4 regions of the Clostridium sp. JN-1 genome follow, and region 4 is predicted to be linked to each of the others. Evidence: riboswitches for the same ligand, from Rfam matches in the RefSeq annotation. Region 4 holds a riboswitch; each other region holds the start of a gene.

Region 1 (4,629 bases), 560 kb from region 4:
GCATTTACTAGGGCAAAGGAAAAGTTAATTTTAACTGGTATGGTAAATGATACTCAAAAGACGTGCCAAAAGTGGTGTGAAGGTTCTAAATCCAGTCAACATAAAATACCAGAGTACTATACGATAAGTGCAAGAAGTTATCTTGACTGGATAGGAGCAGCACTAGCAAGACACAGAGATGGGAGTATAATAAGACAAATTGGAAATCTCACGACTTCAAAGTATATTGTAGAAGATAAGTCTAAGTGGAAGGTTAACTTGTATAATAAATCTGACTTTAAAAAGAATTTGGATAACCAAAATGATGAAAAAAATATAGTTGAGTATATAGATAATATAGACTTAAGTTCGGATATCAGTAAGTTTAGTAAAGAAGTTTATAGAAGGCTTAATTGGAAGTATAAGTATGAAGGGGCTCAGAATATAAGCGCTAAGATGTCAGTATCGGAACTTAAAAGAAAGTTTTTGCTTGTTCAAGATGACGATAGTAAATTGCTGTTTGATAATATATCATTGAATACGCCTAGGTTTTTACAAAAAACTAGAAACATATCAAGTGCTGAAAGAGGAACGATTGTACATCTTGTTATGCAAAAACTAAATTTAAAAAAGGTATGTACTTATGAGGAAATAAGTGATCAAATTGAAGGCTTAGTTACTAGAGGATTTATAACAAAAGAAGAAGCAGAGTGTGCAGATGCTAAAAAAATACTAAACTTCTTTAATTCAAGTCTTGGAAAAAGAATGTTAAATTCAAATAGTGTATATAGGGAGAAACCCTTTATTATAAACTTAAGCAGCACAGAGATATATAGGGATTTACCTAAAGATCTATATGAAAATGAAAAAATATTGATTCAAGGAATTATAGATTGCTATTTTGAAGAAGACGATGATCTGGTTTTAATAGATTATAAAACTGATTATGCTAAAGATATACAGGAAATTAAACAAAAATATAAATTTCAGTTAGAATATTACTCTAAGGCTTTAGAAAAGATAACTCAAAAAAAGGTTAAAAATAAATATTTATATTTGTTTTCAAATAATACAGCTGTTGAAATTTAAAATTTATGTGTATATAATGATAATATAAATTGAATAATAATGATTGTGGGGGTGCCCTAGCGGCTGAGAGGAAACTTTTTCTAACCCTTTGAACCTGATCCAGTTAATATTGGCGTAGGGAAGCAGTAATAAAGAAATCTAAATGCATTGCTTTTCGGCAGTGCATTTTATTTTTATAAAAATTTATTATTAATCTATTTCATTTAATGAGAGGTGTATAATATGAAAAAAGTATTGACTATTGCAGGTTCTGATAGCTGTGGGGGTGCAGGAATACAAGCTGATTTAAAGACTATGAGTGCTCTTGGTGTATATGGTATGAGTGTTATAACTGCGATAACTGCACAAAATACAGTTGGGGTTCAAAAATCTATGGATGTTAGCCCTGAAATGGTTGAAGCTCAAATTAAGTCTATATTTGATGATATAAAAGTCGATGCTGTTAAAATAGGAATGGTTTCAAATAGTAAAACTGTAAAAGCTATAAAGGAACTTTTAATAAAGTATAAGGCTAAAAATATAGTGGTTGACCCTGTTATGGTGTCTAAAAGTGGATATCATTTGCTTAAGGTTGAAGCAGAAGAATCTTTAAAGGAGCTTATTCAAATTGCTGATTTAGTTACTCCAAATATACCTGAAGCAGAGGTTTTATCCAAAATGAAAATAAAAAACGAAGAAGATATGAAAGAAGCAGCAAAGAGAATAAGTAAGTTAGGAGTAAAAAATGTACTTATTAAAGGTGGACACAGGCTTAATGATGCAAATGATATATTATTAAGCGATAATTATTTTATTAGGATAGTTGGCAGACGAATTGATACAAAAAATACACATGGTACTGGATGTACATTATCTTCTGCTGCAGCTTCGTTTTTAAGCCGCGGTTTAAGTGTATCAGAATCTGTTAGACTTTCTAAGGAGTACATAACTAAAGCTATAGAAAATTCTTTTCCTATTGGGAATGGGGTTGGACCTGTTGGCCACTTTGTAGAATTGTATAAATTAGCAGGTATAAAATTTTAAACAATATAAAAATAAATTTAAATTCATTTTGAGGGGGATATAGAATGTATAATGAAGGCATGATGAATAAGGTTTCTCAAGTATTAACTAAAATTAAAAAGAATGTTCCGCTTGTTGACTGTATTACTAATAGTGTAACTATAAATGATTGCGCAAATATATTACTTGCATTTGGAGGATCACCAGCCATGTGTGAAGCTTATGATGAGGTTTTTGATTTTGTAAAAATTTCATCAGCACTTTATATAAACTTGGGAACACTTAATAAGGAACAAGAAGCAGCTGTGATTTTAGCAAGTACTTCTGCAAAAATAAATAACATTCCAGTAGTGCTTGATCCAGTAGCATGTGGAGCAATTCCCAGAAAAATTTCTGTTATAAATAGAATTTTAGAAGTAGGGCATGTGGATGTAATAAAGGGAAACGCCGGGGAAATAAAATTTTTAGCAGGAATGGATGCAAAAGTTAGAGGTGTGGATTCATTAGATGATGGGAAAGGCGTATTGGAAGCTTGCATTAGTGTTGCAAACAAATATAAATGTGTAGCTGCAGCTACTGGAAAAGAAGACTATATTACAGATGGAACGCGAAGTGCTATTATTAAAAATGGTGTTGAAATGTTCACTAAGGTAACTGGATCTGGATGTATGCTTGGAGCACTTTGTGGTGCGGCTGCTGGATGTGAAGAAGATAAATTTTTATCATGTGCTGCAGCAATACTTTCCATGAATTTAGCAGGCGAAGCTGCTTATAAGGAAGCTAAGTTCCCTGGAAGTTTTAAAGTTAAGTTAATGGATCATATTTACAGCTTAACTGAAGATGATTTAAAGAAGGAAGGTAAAATTGAATGGAAGTAGATTATAGATTATATCTTGTAACGGATAGGAGTTTTTTAAATGGAATTGAGTTAAAAGATGCAGTCGAGCAAGCAATATTAGGTGGAACTACTTTAGTTCAAGTAAGAGAAAAAGATGCATCTACTAGAGAATTTTATAGAACAGCACTTCAGGTAAAATCTGTTACTGATTATTACAATGTACCTATAATAATAAATGACAGGATAGATATTGCTCAAGCTATTGATGCTGATGGAGTACATATTGGGCAAAGCGATATGCCTCTTAAAATAGCAAGAAAAATACTTGGAAAAGACAAAATCATAGGAATATCAGCAGGAAATGTAAAAGAAGCCGTAGAAGCAGAAAAAGGTGGAGCAGATTATGTTGGACTTGGAGCTGTATTTTATACAGGAACTAAAAAGGATATAGAAACTCCTATAGGAATAGATGGACTTAAAAAAATATGCAGCGAGATAACTATTCCATCTGTTGCAATTGGCGGTGTAAATGAGACAAACTATAGAGAAGTCTTAAAAACAGGGGTTACAGGAATATCTGTAGTGTCTGCAATACTTGCAAAAAAAGATATAAAAAAAGCCTCACAGAGTTTATTATAAAAACATAGGACAAAGGATAAAGGACAGAGGACAGAGAGAGAAGGAGGATTTTTCTCCGCTAAGCTTACGAAAAATCTTTAACTAAATTTTTGATAACTCGTTTCGCTGAAGCGAAACATTGCTAACTTATATAAAAGGTCACTTTTTTAATTATAATATTAAAGAGTGATTTTTTATATTTTAAAATAATTTATTCTGTATTACTTTACAAATTTAGCATACTAAAGTATAATAGTATCTATAATAAATTTATACTTTAGGGGGATAAAAAATGAAAAAGAAATTTATACTTGTAACTTTGACTTTATTTATTGTAAGTATATTATTTGCCGGATGTGGTTCAAATAAGCAGTCCAGCGATAATTCATGGAATGATATTAAGCAAAAAGGACAATTTGTAGTTGGATTAGATGATAGTTTTCCACCAATGGGATTTAAAGATGATAAAGGTCAAATTATTGGTTTTGATATTGATCTTGCAAAAGAAGCTGCAAAGAGAATGGGAGTAAAGGTTGTATTTAAGCCAGTTCAATGGGATGGAGTATTATTGAGCTTAAAAAATAAGGACATTGATGTTATTTGGAATGGACTTACAATTACCGATAAGAGAAAACAGCAAATAGCTTTTTCTAAACCTTATCTTGAAAACAAACAGATAATAATTGTAAAAAATGATTCTACTATTAAAAATAAAAAGGATTTAGCAGGTAAAAAGGTAGGACTTCAACTTGGAAGCAGCAGCGAAACTGCATTAAAAGCAGATAGTGCTGCACTTAAATCTTTAAAAGAAGTTAAAAAATACTCTAATAATACTGAAGCATTAATGGATTTAAAAGAAGGCCGTGTAGATGCTGTAGTTGCTGATGAAGTAGTTGCAAGATACTATATGACAAAAAGTAAGGATATATATAAAGTTTTAGATGATAACTTTGGTAAAGAAGAGTATGGTGTTGGAATAAGAAAAACTGATGCAAGTTTTAAAGCTGAACTTGATAAAACTTTAGATGCTATGAAAGCTGATGGTACTGCTGATAAAATAGCACAAAAGTGGTTTGGTAAGGCTATTATTGAAAAATAAATGA
Region 2 (4,629 bases), 100 kb from region 4:
ATATTCTTTGATTCATTAGTTGTCTTTATTGATTTATATGCATCATCAATTAAAGGACCTATCTTAGCTATAGATGATGACATTTCTTCAAATGAATTCATGGCTCTATCTACTATTGCAGATTGACTTTTAACTACATCGTTAACTTTACCTGAAGTAGAAATTACATCTTTAGTTTCAGCACTTATAGATTGAATAAGCTTCTGTATTTGTGCAGTTGATTCATGAGATTGTTCTGCTAGGGTTCTAACCTCTTCAGCTACAACTGAAAAACCTCTTCCTGCTTCACCTGCTCTTGATGCTTCTATTGCAGCATTTAATGCTAAAAGATTAGTTTGTTCTGATATACCATTTATTACTTCTGTAATACTTCCAACCTTAGAAACACTTATATTCAAGCTATTTATTCTCTTTACAACCTCTTCAAATGAACTTTTAACATCAGTTATTGATTTCAAAAGTAAGTTTATTTCCTTTTTTCCGGTGTCAGCCTTATTTTCTGATGTTTTAGAAGTTTTCTCAACATATGAAAGTTTATCAAATATATTTTGAATTTCTTCTCCGAGTTTGTCCATACTATTTGATATAGAAATCAAATCTTCTGATTGTTTTGTAGTTCCCTTTGCAACCTCTTGTATGGCACCAGAAACCTCATTTGCAGCACTTGTAATATGCTCTGCATTTGTATTCAAATCATTTGACATTGATTGAACTTTACTGGAATTTTCTATTATAGAATTTACGGTATTTTTTAATCCATCACTCATATTTCTAAAACTGCGTGCCAAGATACCAATTTCATCTGTATTATTTATAGTTATATCATTATTTAGATCCCCATCTTCTATTTTCTTAGCTACTGCAACTAATTCATTTAAAGGAGCGGTTATTTTTTTTGAAATTTTAATAAGTATAATCGCAGCTACAGCGAAAGCTATAAGTGCCAAAACAATTATGGAACCAGTAATTATAAATACAGTTTTATTTACATTTTCCATAGACATTCCCAAATCAATTGCCCCTATAGTTTTACCATTTTTAACAACAGGAACTAATATATCATATACTTGAACTTTATTTTCGTACTTATACTCAGAAGAATAAACTTTTCCATTAACAGCAGCAGTTCTACTTCCAACATCATCTAAAGTAGTACCAATTTTATTTTTATCACTATCAGCTGTTACTTTTAAATTCTTGTCCACAAATAGTGCATATACTATACCATTATCTTTAGCCAAACTTTCCATTAAGTTTTGTGCTTCCAAATTTGAAGTTAAAACTTTAACTTTGTTTGCTAAGATTCCTATTTGGGCAACTCCTCCATCACTTTTTTTAATAGATCCATATTTAAAATAATCATTAGTTTCACGACTTTTTCTAATATCTTCTATAGAAATATCTTTATCTCCCTTTAAAACTTTATAAGGATCCGTTTTACTATCAAATACAGTACCTATACTTGTTGGCAAATTTGAATAAATAATCTTTCCAGACGGATCAGTAACATTTATTTCATCAACTTCAAATTTATTTGCAAGAGTAGTCAAATAATCATTATCGATTTTATCTTGATTAATTGCTATAAAACCTCCAAGTGTTCTTATTCTAGTATCTATTGATTCATTTAATTCATCCATAGAAATATTATTTCTTCCCATTTCACCTCCAATATGATTTGCTATTGTCATACCATCTGATTTCATCTGTAACAATATTTTGTTTTTAGCTATACTTATAGATACACATGCTATAGTAGCTATTATAATAAAAATTATAATTATTGGTATCAATAAAATTTTAGATTTCACAGAACTTTTAAACTTATTAATTTCCACAACTATTCCCCCCAAAATTGATTTTATAAAGCGATAAATTTCACCGCAAATTAACGCATATCTAAACTGTTGTATATGCGTTTTAGAAAATAAATAATCGCATACCTAATATTACAATGAAAACTAAGATAATACAATTTATTATACTATTTTAATATCGTCTATAAATAAATTATTTTAAGATGTATATAAAAATTCCCATAATGACTTTAATCATTATGGGAATTCAACTCATATTTTCACATACTTTCTAATCATCATCCCTTAGGATATTTATATTTTTGCCTTCCATGACTTTGTTCATATTCCTTACTGCACACATTTTTCCACACATTGTACAAGTTTTTTCATCTTCTGGTCTTGAACTCTCCCTGTATCTTTTAGCTTTTTCTGGATCTATCGCAAGTTCAAGCATTTTATTCCAATCAAGTTCTCTTCTTGCATTAGCCATTTTATTATCCCAATTTCTTGCACCATTAACTCCCTTTGCAATATCTGCGGCATGTGCTGCTATTTTCGCTGCTATAATTCCCTCTTTCATATCATCTAAATCTGGCAATCTTAAATGTTCAGCTGGAGTTACATAACACAAGAAATCTGCTCCATAAGTTGCTGCAATTGCTCCTCCTATAGCACTAGTTATATGATCATAGCCAGGTGCTATGTCAGTCACAATAGGTCCTAAAACGTAAAAAGGTGCATCATGACAAAGTTTTTTCTCAAGTAACATATTTGTTTCTATTTCATTTAAAGCCATATGTCCAGGTCCTTCTATCATAACTTGTACATTCCTTTTCCACGCTCTCTTTGTAAGCTCTCCTAAAGTCATAAGTTCTTTAATTTGACTTGGATCTGTTGAATCATCTAGACATCCTGGTCTGCATGCATCCCCCAAGCTTATTGTAACATCATATTTTTCACATATATCAAGCACCTTATCAAAGTACTCATAGAAAGGATTTTCTCTATTATTTAAATTCATCCATGCATATAGTAAACTTCCTCCTCTTGATACAAAATTCATAAGTCTTGGGTTTCTTTTAAATACTTGTGCAGTTTCCCTATTTATACCTGCATGTATAGTCATAAAATCAACACCATCTTTTGCATGAGTTTCTATAACTCCTAGAAGTTCTTCAGCAGTTATATCCTTCAATTCCTTATCATAAAAGCCAACTGCATCATACATAGGTACTGTACCTATCATAGCTGGAGACATTTCTATAAGCCTGCTTCTAAATTCCCTTGTCTTTCCAAAGCAGCTTAAATCCATTATAGCTTCTGCTTTCATTTCTATTGCTTTTTTTACTTTATTGAGTTCTAAATCTATATTGCAGCAGTCTTTTGAAATACCTAAATTTACATTTATCTTAGTTTTTAACCCCTTTCCTACACCTTCTGCACTTAATTTCTTATGATTTTTATTAGCTGGAATAACAACCTTTCCTTCTGCAACAAGCTTAATTAACTTTTGTACATCCATATTTTCCTTTTCAGCTGCTGTCTTCATTTGACTTGTAACTATGCCTTTTTTAGCTGCATCCATCTGCGTAGTATAATTCATTTTATACATCTCCCTTTCAATTTTATACGCAAAAAGAGGAAAGCCACGTAATGCTTTCCTCTTCAAACCTTTTAATAAACCTTTTAAATTCAAAGTTATATAAAGTTTTCCCTACGTTGGCATTACCCAAATCAGGTCATAAGGGTCTTAAGATTCAATCTCACTCTCAGTCTGTAACACAGACTCCCCAAAATATTTTTTATTTTAATTAATTAGTAACACACATTTACTTTATTGTCAATAATTTTAGTCGTTTTCTTTTGCAATACTCTTATTAGATAACCTATAAGAGCAGCTGAGACTAGATACTTTTTTTAAAAACATAACTACAGCTAACATTGCAACAGATGCTAATGCAATCAATCCACCTGGTGCACATCCTATATAATATGAAGAAAATAAACCTATTAAAACATCTATAATACTAAATATTATTGACGATATTAATGTAACTTTAAATCCTTTCTTAAGCTGCAGTGCAGTTGCAACTGGCAGGGCAATCATTGAACTTAAAACAAGCACCCCAACTATCCTTATTGAAACAGAAACCGTAGCTGCAACCAATATTGCAAATACATAGTTGATCATTTTAACCTTTACTCCAGATATTTTTGCTGCTTCTTCGTCAAAAGCAATAAAGACAAGCTGATTATATGAGAAAAATATCAATATATATGATATAACACTCAGTATAATGACCGTATACAAATCCTCTCTTGACACTGTAAGTATACTTCCAAATATAAATGAATCAACATTTGTATGTAATATTCCAGAACTCATTATGGTAATTGCAATTCCAACACCCAATGACATAACTATTACAAGTATAAGTTCAGCATACTTTCTAAAATAGCCCCTTAAAAATTCAATTAAAACTCCACATATTGAAGTAAATATAAATGCAGCAAAAATAGGATTTTTTTGTGTTAAAAGTCCTATTGCAGCCCCTGCAAGTGAAGCATGTGATAGAGTATCTCCTATCATGGAATATCGCTTTAAAACCAAAAAAATACCTATACACGGGCAAAGTATTGAAATCAATACAGCTATTATAAAAGCATTTTGCATAAATGTATAATCAAACATAAAATTTATTACCTCCATTAGCCTCTACATATTCTTTGATATATATATCCGGCTTGCACATATGACCATTTCCATTTGACAAATGATATATAAGCGATGAATTTGAAATTGCCGCCTTAAGGTTATGTTCTATTGATA
Region 3 (4,629 bases), 420 kb from region 4:
AAATGTTATAAATAATTGCTATTTATAAATAATAGTCATTTTATATAAAAAAATGTCACTTTTTATCGATAATATATTTGAAACATATGATCATTTGATTTAAAAAATTAAGTAATATGAATTTTCATTGTTTGAAGGGAGATATATATGAATAGCAAATGTTATATTAAAACTATAGAAGAAAAATGTACTGGCTGTAATCGCTGCATAAGAGAATGTCCTATATTTGGAGCAAATATTTCTTTTAAAGATTCCAATAAAAATAATAAGGTATTAGTAGATCAGGAAAGGTGTATAAGCTGTGGAAAGTGTTTAGAAGTATGTCATCATGACGCTAGAGTTTTTCAAGATAGTACAAAGGATTTCTTTAATGATTTAAAATCGGGAAAGAAGATTACAGTAATAGCAGCACCTGCAATATTAGTAAATTTTCCTGAATATAAGAAACTTTTTGGCTATTTAAAGAGTCTTGGAGTAAATACTATATATGATGTATCCTTTGGGGCAGACATTACTACATGGGCTTATTTAAAATATATGAAAGAAAAAAATGTTAAAACAATGATATCCCAACCATGTCCTGTAGTTGTAAACTATATTGAGAAATATAAAAAGGATATATTAAAATATTTAGCGCCTATACAAAGCCCTATGATGTGTACAGCTATTTACTTGAAAAAGTATAAAAATATAGAAGAAAATATAGCATTTTTATCTCCTTGTATAGGTAAAATGAATGAAATAAAATATGAAAATAATTTAGGACTTGTAGATTACAATGTGACTTTTAAAAAACTTAAAGAATATTTAGTTGAGAATCATGTAAATTTAAGTTCTCAAAAAGAAGTAAATTTTGATAATATACCTTCAAGTGTGGGATGTATTTATAGCACGCCAGGAGGTTTAAAAGCTAATGTAGAAGCTAGAAAAACTGATTTTTGGATAAAACAGATAGAAGGACAATTTGAAATTCAAAGGTACTTAGATTTTTTTGAAAAAAGAATAAAAACATCTAGTAATATGCCTAACATAGTAGATGTATTAAATTGTACAGAAGGATGTAATATGGGTACTGCTTCTTTAGAAAATCTAAACAGGTATGATATAGAATATAAATTTTTAAAATTAAAAGACAAAAAGTTAAAAGAAAAAGAAAATGTATTAAAGGGTAGAGTTAAATTTATTGATGAATATTTTGATAAAAACCTTAAATTAGAGGACTTTTCAAGAAGTTACTGTGAAGAAAATCTGCCAGAAATAAAAAATCCTTCTAAAGAAGAGTGTAATGAAATATTTAAAAGTATGTTAAAGTATGCAGATAACGATAGAAATATGAATTGTGCTGCATGTGGATATAATACTTGTAATAATATGGTCAAATCTATCTATAATAAAATTAATATAAAAGAAAATTGTTTGCATTTTGTAAAAAAGAAAGTAGAAGAAGAATTTTTAAAATCAGAAGAAAAGAATCTAGAAATAGAAGAAAATATTGAAAACATACAAAGATTAAATAATGAAAGAGAAATGAAAAGTGAAAAATTAAAGAGATATGTAAAAGATTTATGTGAATCCATAAATGAAGTATCAAAGGATAATGAAGAAAGTGCTTTAGCTATACAGAATATAGTATCAAAAGTTTCTAGTATATTAAATACTTCTAAACATTTAGGAGTAGGCGTAAATAAGATAGAAGATGCAGTAGGTAATTTTTCTAATGCATCCGAACAAGTTATAGGTATTGCTAACCAAACAAATCTTCTTTCATTAAATGCGTCAATTGAAGCATCTAGAGCTGGAGAAGAAGGAAAAGGATTTGCTGTTGTGGCAAATGAAGTGAAAAAATTAGCTTATAAGTCTAAAGAAGTAGCTGCATCGACAAAAAATGATGAAAATGCTATGAGTAATTTAGTAGAAGATATTAGTAAGATTTCTGAGGATTTATACAACAAAATGAATGAAATTAATTCTTCAATAGAAACTATATCAGCAGTTATACAAGAGTTAACAGCAAAAAGTGAAGAAATAGCTGCATCATCACGAATATTAATAAATGAATAAAATAGTTTGTAAAAAATAAACTAATTATATTATTTGAAGGTTAATTTATTAAAGATGATAGATAGAGAATAATTTTAAGTGTTTGACACATTCATCTTTAAAATGATATACTACTTTATGTTGATATTTTTAAAATAATTACATAAGTTTGGGGAGGCAGAGTTACTGCTTGAGAGGAAACTATTAGGTTTCGACCCTTAAAACCTGAATTGGATAATGCCAACGGAGGAAATTTATAATAGTCAATAAAATTCAATTTATATAAGACCTCTCTTCCATTGAGAAGAGAGGTTTTTGTGTGATTTAAGAAAATTGATATAGGATGTGTGCATTAGATGAAAAATGGTTATCGTTACAAGCCGACTTATAAAATTGCGGCTGTTATTTTTCAATTTATATTAATATTTTTATGGCAAATAGCTGTAGATAGAGGAGGAATACCTAAATATATACTTCCATCTCCTAAGGATATAGTAGTAACTTTTTTTAGAATTCTTCCACAACTAAAGCCTCATATTTACATTACGTTAGAAGAGGCAATGATAGGCTTTTTAATTTCTATAGTATTTTCAATAGTAATTGCACTGCTTATGGATAATATAAAAATCATAAAGGCATGCATTTATCCAATACTCGTTATATCTCAGACCATACCCACTATAGCGCTTGCTCCAATATTTATAATATGGTTTGGATTTGGAATACTTCCTAAAGTTATAACTGTTGTACTAGTATGTTTTTTCCCAATTGTCATAAGTCTTGTAGATGGATTGGACAGTGCAGATAAAGACATGTTAAATCTCATGGACATAATGAAAGCTTCAAAAATACAAAAGTTTATCTACGTAAAGTTTCCTAGTTGTTTGGGTTCATTTTTTTCAGGACTTAGAATAGCAGCTACTTACAGTATAATGGGAGCTATAATAGGAGAATGGCTTGGAGGAGAAAAAGGACTTGGCATATTTATGGTTAGGGCAAAAAATGCATATGCCCTTGATCAAATATTTGCAGCTATAATAGTGGTAATAGTACTTAGCATGTCACTATTTCTATTTATGTACGTGCTTCAGTACATATTTATGCCGTGGCAAAGAAAAGATAAAGAAAATATCAATAATTAGTATCTTTATGAGGGGGGGACGTTGGGAATTTATATAACCCAACAATATTTTAATATGGATAAAAAAAGAATTTTTAAGATTTTAACATCAAGTGCACTAATAGGTATATTGCTAATGGGGTGCTCTAGTGGAACTCAAACATCAGAAAAAAAGGATAGTAAAAGTTTAACTAAGGTTAAGGTAATACTTGATTGGACACCTAATACCAATCATACTGGATTATATGTGGCTAAAGACAAAGGGTATTATAAGGATGAAGGGTTAGATGTACAAATAATTCAACCTTCTGATGGAGCAGTTGGAAATTTGATAGCTGCAGGTAAGGGCGATTTTGGAGTAAGTTATCAAGAAGATGTAACTTATGCAAGAACGTCAGATAATCCACTTCCCATAAAAGCTATAGCAGCCATAGTTCAGCATAATACTTCTGGATTTGCATCACCTGCAGATAAAAACATAAAGTCAGTAAAGGATTTTGAAGGAAAGACTTATGGTGGATGGGGTTCACCTTCTGAAAAAGCTGTAATAGAATCAGTTATGCAAAGTCAAGGAGCTGATTATAGTAAACTCAAAATTGTAGATATTGGAACTCAAGATTTCTTTGCAGCTACAAAAAAAGATGTAGATTTTGCATGGATATATGAAGGATGGACTGGAGTAGAAGCAAAGGTTAAGAATGTACCACTTAACTTTATAGAAATTAGGAAGTTAAATCCTGATTTAGATTATTATACTCCTGTTTTAATAGCAAATGAAAGTACGCTTAAAAATAAACCTGATTTAGTTAAAAAATTTATGAAAGCAACTTCTAAAGGATATCAATATTGCATAGACAACCCTAAGGATGCAGCAAATATATTAGTTAAAAATGCACCTGAAATTGACAAGAAGCTTGCACTTGAAAGTCAAGAATATATGAAAACTAAGTATAAGGATGATGCTCCAAGATGGGGTGAAATGAAGGTATCTGTTTGGGATAACTATACTAAGTTTCTTATGAGTAAAAAGCTTATAAATAAGAATATGAAGGCAGAAGATGCATTTACGAATGATTTCCTTCCAGCTAAGTAGAAGTAAAAGGAGATAAAGGTTTTGGATGAAAGAAATATTTGCAAAAAAATTGTACTTAAAAATGTGTCAAAATCCTTTGATGGAGACAAGATATTAGATGATATAAGTTTTGAGGTAGATGATGGAGAATTTGTAAGCTTACTTGGACCAAGTGGGAGCGGTAAGAGCACTATATTAAATATAGTATCTGATATATTAAAACCAGATAGTGGAAGCGTGCTTGTAGATGGAGAAATAAGTTATATGCATCAAAAGGACTTGCTTCTTCCTTGGAAAAAAGTCATAGATAATGTTGCACTGCCGCTTTATATAAAGGGAAAACGTAAGTCTGAAGCAAGAAGTGAAGTCATAAAATACTTTGAAATGTACGGCTTAA
Region 4 (4,629 bases):
TCTATAACTTCTTGAGTCGTATTTATGGTATTTTCTTTAAACTTTAAAATCTTCTCTCTATTTTTTTCTTCTTCTGTAATATTTACTAGTGCAACCATCACCATATCCTGTTTTCTGAGATATACAACAGTTTCTATAAAATTCACATTATATTTAGGATTAGAAATTTTTTTACCCAATATACTTTTTTCAGTTTTTTTAACATATTTAAAGTCTTCATCATCCATGATTAATGATATAGGTTTATTTTTTATATTTTGAATTTTTATCATAAAAATATCTTCAGCTGCTGGATTAATATCTTTAACTTTCATGTGTCCATCTAAAAATATAATACAGTTTAAACTATTTTCAAATATAACATTTCTTACACTTTCAGCTTTACTTCTCATATAATGAAGACACATATTTGTTTCTGCCATACCTTCAAATACAGCTTGAGCCTTCTCTTTACAAGTATTATATCCACATACTCCACAATTAAGTTCATCTTCTTCACTATACTTGCCCATCATGTTCATTATTTTTTCTATTTCATCTTCTGATGCCTTTTGTTTTTTTATCTGCTTATCTGTGAATACTGCAGCAAAATCTATATGATTGTTTAGATGTATCTTACTTTTATTAGTAAAACACTTGCTGCTAATATATTTCTTAACCTTTTGGACCCTTTTATAATATCCTTTTTCATTATTAATCATTTTAGGTCCACCTATACAACTTCCCTTGCAAGCGTTAACTTCAATAAAAACATGATCAATTTCTTTTTTCTCAATACTTTTAAATAATTCCATACATTCTTCTATTCCACTTACAGATATAGTTTCTAACTTTTTTTCTTCTATAGCAGAAGATATACATTTTACTATACCACCTAACATTGGATAGTTTCTTCCATTCATAAATGAATTTTCATCAAATTCTTCTTCTAAATCTTCTATCTGCATATTCAAACTTTGAATCCAACTTGGAATTTCTTCAAAAGATAGTACTGCATCTACTACTTCTTTATTTTTAAGACTCTGAGTTTCAATTTTTTTAGCTATACAGGGTCCAATAAACACTACAAAACTATCTTGTCCATATACCTCTTTTAATAATTTTCCATGAGCAATCATTGGTGACACTACCGGAATCATATAAGGAATTAAACTTGGAAAATACTTTTCAATCAAATAGTTAGCAGAAGGACATGCCGTAGATATATATACTCGTTTATTTTCACTTTTTATATATTCTTTATATAAATTAGAAACTACATCTGCTCCAGCTGCTGTTTCTTCCACATATTTAAAACCTAACTTTTTTAGTAAGTGAACAAACTTGTTAGCGTTTATATCAAAAGCTCCTGGAAAAGAAGGTGCCACACTTGCTATAACTTTTTTACCAGAAGCTACAGCATATTTAACTCTTTCCAAATCACTTACTATATGTCTTGCATCTTGAGGACATATTCCCAGACAATGACTGCATGCTATACATCTATCTTCTACAATTTCAGCTTGCTCATTTTTAAATTTTATAGCCTTTACCGGACATGAACGTAAGCACTTATAGCAGTTTTTGCAATTCGCACTGGAAAAGTTCATGTACTTCATTTTTTTATCCTCCCCAATATTTCGTTTTCAAAAAATTTGTCTATATTATTTTCATTAACAGAATATACTTTTTCTTCTTCATTAATTTTCACTGAAACATCATGTGCACAATATCCTAAACAAAAAGATCCCCTCAATTCTACAAAACTTTTTAATTGATATTTTAAAATTAAATTTTGAAGACTTTCTATTACATTTTGTGAGCCTTTTAAATAACACGCACTTCCTACACAAATACTAATTATTATCATATTTTCACCTTGTACAATAAAAATACATAAAAATTTATTATACATTTTCCTTTCTAAGCACAAATTTTTTTAATATGATAAACTGTTTTTATGTCTGTTTAAAGTTTTTATAATATAATTTTAAATGAAAAAGTGAAAAAATTATACATGTATAATTTGTATAAACTGTTTACACATATCTAAATAAGTGGTATTATATGTATATAAGTTAATAAAAGTGTTTGCAGGGGGACCGTTTGGTTGAGAAGGTTAAAACCTGACCCTTTGAACTTGATGTAGTTAACACTACCGTAGGGATGCAAATCAATTAATATGTATATTTCAAGGAGTGCTTAACAACATAAGTACTCCTTTTTGTTTTAAAAGTAAATACAATATTGTATGGGAGCTCATATAGATGTGCTGAGAGTAAGATGTTATCTTTTACCATTACAACCTGATTTGGATAATGCCAACGTAGGAAACTTTATTTGATATGTTTGATTTTTATGGAAAGCATTATTTGCTTTCCATATTTTTTTTGAAAGGAGGTCTTAAAGTGATTGTAAATGGAGAAGAAATGAATTTTGCTGACAACTTAACTGTATCTGAGTTATTGGACAAACTAAACATAAATGAAGAAACAGTTGTAGTTGAATCGGATTTGAATATAGTAGATAAAGATAATTATAAAATTAAAAAGCTTTCAAGTGGTTCTAAAGTAGAAATTATCCGTTACGTCGGAGGCGGTTAATCTATGATTTAGTAAACGTACACAATATTAATTTTTTAATAACATAATAAAAAAGGAGAGTTAATTTTATGGATGAATTAGTAATAGCAAATAAAAAAATAAATAGCAGATTTTTTGTTGGAACTGGGAAATTTACATCAAATAAAATAATTCCAGAGGTACTTAAAAGTTCCGAAGCTCAAGTTGTAACAGTAGCCATGAGACGTATAGATATTCACTCTACAGATTCAGATGACAATATATTAAATTTTATAAATAAAGATTGCATACTTGTTGCAAATACATCAGGTGCTAGAAATGCTGAAGAAGCTATAAGACTTGCACATATTTCCAAGGCAATGGGATGTGGAAACTGGGTAAAAATCGAAGTAATTCCAGATAACAAATATCTTCTTCCGGATAACTATGAAACTATAAAAGCTGCTGAAACTCTTGCAAAAGAAGGATTTGTAGTACTTCCTTATATAAATCCAGATTTAATGGATGCAAAAAGGCTTGTAGATATTGGTGCTTCAGCAGTAATGCCTCTTGGTGCACCTATAGGTACTAACAGAGGGCTTAAAACTAAGGAACTTCTAAGAATTTTAATTAATGAAATAGATATTCCAATTGTCGTAGATGCTGGTATAGGCAAACCATCTCATGCTGCAGAAGCTATGGAAATGGGTGCTGATGCAGTACTTGCCAATACTGCTCTTGCAGCAGCTGAAAATCCAGTACTTATAGCTGAAGCTTTCAAACTTGCAGTACAAGCAGGTAGGAAAGCATTCCTTGCAAAGCCGGGCATTGAAAGAGAATTTGCTGCCCCATCATCTCCTCTTACAGGATTTTTAAGATAGGAAGTGTAAAAATGAGTTTTTATGATGTAGTTCAAAAATATAAGGAATTTGACTATGATAAATTTTTTAATAATGTTACAGATTCACAAATTGAAAGAATAATTTCAAAAGATAGCATAAATGAAATGGAGTTTTTAGCACTACTTTCTCCAGCTGCTGAAAAACATATTGAAGAAATGGCACAGAAAGCTCATAACATATCCATTAAGTATTTTGGTAAAAATGTTGTACTATATACTCCAATGTATGTTGCCAACTATTGTGAAAATAGATGCGCATACTGCGGATATAACTGCACAAATAAAATAAATAGAAAAGTTTTAACCATTGGAGAAGTAGACAAAGAGGCTAAAGCAGTATATGACATGGGGTTCAGGCATGTAATACTTCTAACTGGAGAATCCAGAATATATTCGCCAGTCTCATATATAAGAGATTGTGTAAAGATTTTAAAAAAATATTTCAGTTCAATATGTCTTGAAATATATTCACTAACAAAAGAAGAATACAGCGAATTGATAAAAGCTGGTGCAGACAGCCTTACAATGTACCAGGAAACATATAATGAAGAAGTTTATTCAAAAGTGCATCTTGCTGGTCCAAAGAAAAACTATAGATATAGACTTGAAACTCCTGAAAGAGCTTGTGAAGCTGGTATGTATTCTATAGGTCTCGGTCCATTATATGGTCTTTACGATTGGCACAGGGAAGCTTTTCTTGGAGGACTTCACGGTGCATATATTCAAAATAAGTTTAAAGGAGTCGATGTAAACTTTTCAGTTCCAAGAATAAGACCTCATGCTGGAACATTTAATGACCTTCATGAAATAAGCGATAAAAATATGGTTCAAATATTACTTGCCCTTAAACTATTTGTACCAAGATCTGGCACAAACATAACAACACGTGAATGTATGGAAATGCGTAACAATCTTATCCAACTTGGAGTAACTAAAATGTCAGCGGGAGTATCTACAGAAGTTGGAGGACATACTCAGGTAAATCCAGGTGAAGAACAATTTGATATATCTGATAAAAGAAGTCTTACTGAAATTAAGGATGTAATAGTATCCAAAGGATATTTCCCAGTAATGAAAGATTGGGGACTATGATAGTATGGGTAAAAAATTGTACATGGTCACAAATAGAAAATTAGCCCCCCCAAAAAAATTATTTCATATAATAGACGAGGCAGTTTTAGGTGGTAT

What was found. Region 4 has a riboswitch for thiamine pyrophosphate ahead of thiS (sulfur carrier protein ThiS). Riboswitches for the same ligand answer to the same signal wherever they lie in the genome.
Region 1: it holds a riboswitch for thiamine pyrophosphate, as region 4 does, so the genes downstream of both, thiD (bifunctional hydroxymethylpyrimidine kinase/phosphomethylpyrimidine kinase) here and thiS (sulfur carrier protein ThiS) in region 4, are expected to answer to the same signal.
Region 2: it holds a riboswitch for thiamine pyrophosphate, as region 4 does, so the genes downstream of both, thiC (phosphomethylpyrimidine synthase ThiC) here and thiS (sulfur carrier protein ThiS) in region 4, are expected to answer to the same signal.
Region 3: it holds a riboswitch for thiamine pyrophosphate, as region 4 does, so the genes downstream of both, EBB51_RS06785 (ABC transporter permease) here and thiS (sulfur carrier protein ThiS) in region 4, are expected to answer to the same signal.

What each region holds. Positions count from the first base shown of each region.
Region 1 covers NZ_CP033465.1:427,719-432,347, forward strand. Annotated here, with positions in the region: gene addA (helicase-exonuclease AddAB subunit AddA) at 1-1,068, shown strand, start outside; TPP riboswitch at 1,106-1,207, shown strand; gene thiD (bifunctional hydroxymethylpyrimidine kinase/phosphomethylpyrimidine kinase) at 1,291-2,091, shown strand; gene thiM (hydroxyethylthiazole kinase) at 2,151-2,948, shown strand; gene thiE (thiamine phosphate synthase) at 2,939-3,547, shown strand; gene EBB51_RS02085 (amino acid ABC transporter substrate-binding protein) at 3,819-4,625, shown strand.
Region 2 covers NZ_CP033465.1:884,306-888,934, reverse strand. Annotated here, with positions in the region: gene EBB51_RS04400 (methyl-accepting chemotaxis protein) at 1-1,838, opposite strand, end outside; gene thiC (phosphomethylpyrimidine synthase ThiC) at 2,089-3,402, opposite strand; TPP riboswitch at 3,494-3,602, opposite strand; gene EBB51_RS04390 (metal ABC transporter permease) at 3,649-4,491, opposite strand; gene EBB51_RS04385 (metal ABC transporter ATP-binding protein) at 4,484-4,629, opposite strand, start outside.
Region 3 covers NZ_CP033465.1:1,406,336-1,410,964, forward strand. Annotated here, with positions in the region: gene EBB51_RS06780 ([Fe-Fe] hydrogenase large subunit C-terminal domain-containing protein) at 148-2,061, shown strand; TPP riboswitch at 2,201-2,309, shown strand; gene EBB51_RS06785 (ABC transporter permease) at 2,397-3,182, shown strand; gene EBB51_RS06790 (ABC transporter substrate-binding protein) at 3,204-4,253, shown strand; gene EBB51_RS06795 (ABC transporter ATP-binding protein) at 4,275-4,629, shown strand, end outside.
Region 4 covers NZ_CP033465.1:986,574-991,202, reverse strand. Annotated here, with positions in the region: gene EBB51_RS04875 ([Fe-Fe] hydrogenase large subunit C-terminal domain-containing protein) at 1-1,598, opposite strand, end outside; gene EBB51_RS04870 ((2Fe-2S) ferredoxin domain-containing protein) at 1,595-1,894, opposite strand; TPP riboswitch at 2,065-2,164, shown strand; TPP riboswitch at 2,221-2,329, shown strand; gene thiS (sulfur carrier protein ThiS) at 2,388-2,582, shown strand; gene EBB51_RS04860 (thiazole synthase) at 2,651-3,421, shown strand; gene thiH (2-iminoacetate synthase ThiH) at 3,433-4,533, shown strand; gene EBB51_RS04850 (thiamine phosphate synthase) at 4,538-4,629, shown strand, end outside.